2 regions of the Brevibacillus sp. AG162 genome follow, and region 1 is predicted to be linked to the other one. Evidence: predicted binding sites of a transcription regulator. Region 1 holds the regulator's gene; the other holds the start of a gene.
The links. Region 1 encodes LexA, which represses DNA repair genes until DNA is damaged. Its sites were predicted from a motif close to CGAACATATGTTCG; they were not measured.

Region 1 (3,422 bases):
TGACGGTGTATCCGGTATCTACCAAAGTGGGCAGTCCCAAAAATGATGATCCTTCCTGTATTCAAGAAGTAGACATCGGTTCTTTGTTCGAAGATTAATCCTTTCGCAGGAGCTGAATTCTTTGTCGTAATTCCTGGTCGGTTAACGGCTCCAATTGCAACAATGCCTCATAGGGATCATTACCCGGAATATGAAAGTATCGAGCAAATGCAGGCTCTGTTTTGATGCCGCTTTGCTTCAGAGATCTGATATGTTGGTACGCATCCAAGCCTCCTATGTCTAACAATCGTGCTTCAATGTCCATATGACGGTAGGCATTTTGCTTTTCGACAGCCACCGGTTGAGCAAACAATTCAAACCAAAAGTCAGCTGTGAAAAACGAGATAACGCACGTGGGAATACTTTTTACATCCAGGTATGTCACTTCAAATCCGGGCAAGCAGCCAAACGCTGTACGAACAGCTTGCTCAAACTGTTCCAGATCATGACTTTCGCAAATAATGTCTAGATCGCTTTCCTTGACATCAATGTCTAATGGGATGGTTCCGGCAAGCACTGGGCGGTAATCGGATAGTACTTTCATGATGTGCGTATGTTGAATCGCTGCCCACGCCGCTTTTTGGCGCATCGTTCCTCTGCCCAAGTAAGAGAGATCATGCCAATTTCTCATGAGACTACCTCCATGTCTACTTTCTTTTAAAATAGTTTAGACAAAAGTGAATAAGTACGCAACGAAATCGGTCATTACTCGTATACCTAGATGAAGGGAGTGTAGTGGATGGAAATATTTTTGTGGGTCGTGGTTGTGTTATTGTTCTTGCTAAGCATCGCAGGAATTTTTTTACCCGTTTTACCTGATACGATCTTGCTGTGGGCGGGCTTTTTGCTCTATCACTTTTTCATTGCAGATCCGGGAGCGGGATTGCCGGCATCCTTTTGGTGGGGAATGGTCGTTCTAAGCATTCTGCTATACGGTGCTGACTTACTGACGAACATGTACTTCGTGAAAAGGTACGGGGGGTCCAAGTGGTCGTCCGTTGCGGCTGCGGTCGGAATTATCCTCGGGATTTTCGTTTTCCCACCGTTTGGTATGCTGATCTTGCCGTTCGTATTTGTCGTTCTGGTAGAACTGATGGTACAGAAGCAGTCAATGGAGCGAGCAGTGAAAGCGGGCGTAGGCTCACTGATCGGATTTTTGGGCAGTGCGGTCGTAAAAGTCATTTTGCAAGTTACAATGATCATCTGGTTTTTTATCGCCAGATAACATACAGAAAACGAAAAGGACAGCCTCGGCTGTCCTTTTTTACGTGGAAACTAGTGAATGAGTCGATAGACACCGATGACTTTACCGAGAATGGTGACATGTTCCAGAATGATCGGTTCCATCGTGGCATTTTCCGGTTGGAGACGGAAGTGGTTCTTTTCTTTGAAAAATCTTTTGACGGTGGCTTCGTCTTCTTCTGTCATGGCTACGACAATGTCACCATTGTTCGCTACGTGCTGTTGGCGAACAATTACGTAGTCCCCGTCGAGAATCCCGGCATCAATCATACTGTTCCCGGAGACGCGCAGCATATAGACCTTGTCAGAAGTCACGATATTATCTGGAAGCGGGAAGTATTCTTCCACATCCTCAATGGCAGTAATCGGTTGTCCAGCGGTTACTTTTCCGATTACTGGCACACGGACGACAGAGTCTTCGAAATTGTCTTGAAAACGATCTTCATCTGATAGCAATTCGATGGCACGAGGTTTGGTAGGATCTCGACGAATGAGGCCTTTTTTCTCTAAACGTGCCAAATGCCCATGTACCGTTGAGCTGGAAGCTAGTCCAACAGCTTCTCCAATTTCACGTACAGATGGCGGATATCCTTTATCACGAACTTCCTTTCGTATGAACTCGATGATGGCTTGTTGTCTACTCGATAATTTTGACATAGAAAGACACCCCTGATTTCTCGAACATATTTTCCTATATTATACCATGGGAGCTTGCGTTCGACAAACATAAGTTCGATTATTTGTTGACATGAACATATGTTCTCATTTATCATGAGGTTACAAGTGATCAGAACGTATGTTTGTGAGGGGGCCATTATCATGAATTCATCGACAGTACGTAATCGTTTCGAGAAAAAAGAAGAACGCCGTGTTCGTTTTGGTATCACGAGAGGACAAGCTCTCTTGTTTCTTATTACATTTACTCTCTTTTTTTACTTGTTGACCGAACTAGTGTTTGCTTCTTCGCCAATGGAGGAGCCAAAGGGTAGAGAGGTAACTGTACAATCCGGAGATAGCCTATGGTCATTAGCTGTTCAATACAATACAAATCAGCATATGGATGTTCGTGACTATATAATAGAGATTAAGGATGCGAACGGTTTAGAGAGCAACAGGATTTACCCGGGTCAGACTCTCATCCTTCCTGATACCCCATAAGTGTTCGGCTGTCTTGCGGGATCATTCGTATGTGGTATAATGAAGCGGCACTACTACAGAGTGGGAGGAACCAGCAGTGGTATCTGACGCAGAAATTAAACGCATTAACGAATTGGTCAAAAAATCTCGCGAAGAAGGTTTGACCGAAGAGGAAAAGCTCGAACAAAAAGCATTGCGCCAAAAGTATATTGACGCCGTTAAGCTTTCATTGAAAGCAAATTTGGACTCCATCCGTTATGTGGAAGACCTTGAAGAAAATAAGCCAAAACAGTAAGATAACAATTACTGATACGACAGACATCCTCGCTTGAAGCTAGGGTGTCTTTTTCTGTAACATACATACGGTTTTGATAGCCAGGGGAGGGAAAGCGATGGCGTGGATAGCTGTGGCGGTTGGAGGAGCAGTTGGCTCTCTTGTGCGCTACCTATTGTCTTTGCTCGCGAATCAGCCGGGATGGCCGTGGGGAACCTGGATTGCCAATGTTTGTGGATCTTTGATCATCGGCATCTTGTTCGTGCTGGGGAAAGAACGCGACATTTTATCTCCAACGCTCTATCTCTTATTTGCAACGGGTGTCATGGGAGGATTTACGACTTTCTCTAGCTTCTCCTTGGAAGTGGTCTCTTTTTGGGGAGAAGGTCACCTGTTGCGTGGCACTTTGTACGCTCTTCTCAGTTTGGGAGTCGGCCTACTCTCTTGTGCGGTTGGAATATGGTTGGCTAGGCAATGGTCCTGATACGTTCAATGACACGATACATGTGAGGGGGAATGAATGTGAGTACACAGCATCGTGATTATGAATTGGAACAAAAAAAGCTGGATGAAACCATTTCAGCGATCGACGAAGAAATGGAGCAGCTTCGCAATGATATTCGCGAGGCAACGGATGACTATGTGAAACAGGTCGTGAACTATAAAAAGGCAAAGGATTTGCGCTACCTGGAAGATCAGGGTCGAGAGAAGCCTTATTTCGGCAGAGTGG
Region 2 (3,422 bases), on a different contig from region 1:
GATGTATACGATTCGAATTGATTCATGGACGGGTACATGGGATCAGGTGAGCATAAACAAACCGGCCAGTGTTAAATACCCGGCCCGTTCCCAAGCACTTAAAGAACAAGTGGCCATGACCCGGTTACTGCAAACCTTTCCACTTGAGTTGACCTACATCCACCAGCCAGATTATAAAAAAGACACGATTACCTGGAAGCTCGGCTATGACCTTTCGTTTCGTCAAACTCGCTCGCATTGCTTCTGCGGGGGAGCATTTAAAGTAGATGATACGTTTTATGTGGATGCGATAACCGGAAAAGTGATTGTAAACGAATAGCATCCTGCAAAAGAAAGAGCCGCCTTCTCCGTTTTTGGAGAGTTGCGGCTTTTAACTATGCTTCTAGGCAGTTGCTTCGAATCCTGTGATTTGATTGAGAGCGACTTTTTTATCATCCTGCAGGACGAATTCGACTACTCCGTTTTTCATGCTGACAGCCTTGACCACTCCGGTAAGAGGCGTATTGGTAGTGGTGCCGTCCGGATTCGTTGAAGACTGGTTGTACGTGATGTTGTAGCCGATCATTTGCGCGTAGGCAAGAGAGTTGCCCATTGTTCTGTTTTCAGGTTTCACCGTCATGCCTACGATTTCTTCGGCTTTTACGGTTGATCCATTATCCAGTTGGAATTGTGCGGTACCGTTTTTGGTGGTAAAGCCAGTGATGACGCCATTCAAGATTTCATCAACTTTGGAAACGTCGTGTGTGGTAGCTGGATTGCCATCCCGGTCGACTTCCTTGGTTACTTTATAGGAAATCTCTCGACCGATCATTTCCATGTACTTCACGCTGTTATCAAGCGTATTGCCAGCCAAACCTTGCGATTCCAGTCCGGAGACGTCTGCCAGCGGAATCGGTGTCGATTCGCCTGCGATACGGAAGTAGATTTTGCCTTGATCCATGTAGACGGCATCAAGTACGCCTTCTTTCTGCTCCGTCGAAGTTTCTCCCGTCATCTCGTCTTTTGTAGTAAGGGAATACGAGGCTGTACGACCTACCAGCTTTTCATACTTTTCCAAAGTGACCATGCTGTTGTTCGATTGCTCCATCAGCGTGGTCATTTTTGTGATTTTTTCTACCATGGTCAGCATACTTGTTTGCTGGATGAACTGAGAGTTGTCCATTGGGGACATAGGGTCTTGATGCTTTAACTGCTCCAGCATGAGCTTCATAAAGGCATTTTGGTCGAGCTCGGTGGAGAATTCCTTTTTGCCTTTATAGCTCATATGCGGTTGTATATAAGGGTTATTTTTGACGGTTGTTCCGGTATCTGACATGTCAATCCTCCCTGAAGGTGGCGAGTCTATCTGCGTATGTTTGTTCTTCCTTCATCTTATATCGGAGAAATCGGCGGGAAGATGAAGACAAACATTTGTTCGAATTTTGGGCTTAAACTAGCCGGAATTGTGTTATAATGGAAGTAGAAACAGTCATGCTATGAGGAGATGAACGAGGGAATGGAGCGTTTTGAATTGGTATCGGAGTTTCAACCGTCCGGTGACCAGCCGACCGCCATTGCCGAGCTGGTGGCAGGGTTAAAGGCTGGAAAGCGACACCAGACATTGCTGGGTGCGACGGGAACGGGAAAGACTTATACGGCTGCCCAGGTAATTGCTCAGGTGAACAGGCCAACACTCGTGATGGCACACAACAAAACTCTGGCAGCTCAGCTTTGTGCAGAGTTTAAGGAGTTTTTCCCGAACAACGCGGTGGAATACTTCGTCAGCTACTACGATTACTATCAACCCGAAGCATACATTCCCCAATCGGATACGTTTATTGAAAAAGACTCGAGCATTAACGACGAGATCGACAAGCTCCGTCACTCGGCTACCAGTGCTTTGTTCGAACGTCGAGATGTCATCATTGTTGCCTCCGTCTCCTGCATTTACGGATTAGGTTCACCAGAAGAGTACCGTGAATTGCTCTTGTCTTTGCGTGTTGGCATGGAAACAGGACGGGACGAGATTTTGCATCGTCTGGTCGATATCCAGTACACACGCAACGACATCAACTTCACGCGCGGTACGTTCCGTGTGCGGGGTGACGTCGTGGAGATTTTCCCTGCCTCAGAGAGTGAGCAGGCGATTCGCGTTGAGTTTTTTGGAGATGAAATAGAGCGGATTACTTCGATTGACGTACTGACCGGCGAGATTTTGGGACAGCGTGATCACATTGCTATTTTCCCTAAATCTCACTACGTCACGCGCGAAGAGAAAATGAAGCTGGCTGTCCAAAGCATCGAGGCCGAGCTGGAAGAAAGATTGAAAGAATTCCGTGATGCGGGCAAGCTCTTGGAAGCACAGCGACTCGAGCAACGTACACGGTACGATATTGAGATGATGCTGGAGATGGGCTTTTGCTCCGGTATCGAAAACTACTCGCGCCATCTGACAGGACTGCCTGCCGGGCATGCTCCGTATACCTTGCTGGATTACTTTCCAGAAGATTTTATCGTCATGATGGATGAGTCGCATATGACCTTGCCGCAGGTTCGGGGGATGTATAACGGTGACCGCGCACGGAAGGATGTACTGGTCGATCACGGATTCCGTCTGCCTTCTGCGCGCGATAACCGTCCACTCAAGTTCGAGGAGTTTGAAGCAAAGCTGAAACAAGCGATCTATATTTCAGCTACGCCTGGTCCTTATGAGCTGGAGCACAGCCCGGAAATGGTGCAGCAGGTGATTCGTCCGACAGGCTTGATTGACCCAACGGTTACGGTACGTCCGATCAAGGGACAGATAGACGATTTGATTGGCGAAATTCAAGCCACGATTGCGAAAAATGAGCGAGTTCTCGTCACGACTCTGACGAAGAAAATGTCTGAGGATTTGACGGACTATCTGAAAGAAATCGGAATCAAGGTCCGCTATCTTCACTCGGATATTAAAACGATTGAGCGGATGCAGATTTTACGTTCATTGCGCTTGGGCGAGTTTGATGTGCTGGTCGGGATTAACCTCTTGCGGGAAGGTCTAGACTTGCCGGAGGTATCGCTTGTGGCGATTTTGGATGCAGACAAGGAAGGCTTCCTGCGCAATGAGCGCTCTCTGATTCAGACGATCGGTCGGGCTGCGCGGAACGCAGAGGGACGCGTTATCATGTACGCGGACAAAATGACAGATTCGATGACCTCTGCGATTCGAGAGACAGAACGTCGTCGTTCCATTCAGATGGCTTACAATGAAAAGCACGGCATCACGCCGCAAACCGTGAAAAAGTCCGTCCGCGAAGTGATCGAGGCGACCAAGGTAGCGGAGGAAAAAGCAGATTACTTGCCACATGCAGACTTCAAGAAAATGCCGAAGAAGGATCGCGTGGCTGTCATAGAACGTATGGAAGAAGAAATGAAGGAAGCGGCACGCAACCTCATGTTCGAGC

Region 2: the regulator LexA is predicted to act here: its motif matches at 1,404-1,417, upstream of uvrB (excinuclease ABC subunit UvrB).

What each region holds. Positions count from the first base shown of each region.
Region 1 covers NZ_VFNO01000001.1:787,738-791,159, forward strand. The annotation lists gene FB479_RS03860 (SOS response-associated peptidase) at 1-98, shown strand, start outside; gene FB479_RS03865 (DUF4269 domain-containing protein) at 95-670, opposite strand; gene FB479_RS03870 (DUF456 domain-containing protein) at 779-1,264, shown strand; gene lexA (transcriptional repressor LexA) at 1,315-1,938, opposite strand; gene yneA (cell division suppressor protein YneA) at 2,101-2,439, shown strand; gene FB479_RS03885 (DUF896 domain-containing protein) at 2,516-2,713, shown strand; gene crcB (fluoride efflux transporter CrcB) at 2,811-3,176, shown strand; gene FB479_RS03895 (HelD family protein) at 3,215-3,422, shown strand, end outside.
Region 2 covers NZ_VFNO01000004.1:507,854-511,275, forward strand. The annotation lists gene FB479_RS16155 (hypothetical protein) at 1-319, shown strand, start outside; gene FB479_RS16160 (flagellar hook assembly protein FlgD) at 383-1,315, opposite strand; gene uvrB (excinuclease ABC subunit UvrB) at 1,496-3,422, shown strand, end outside.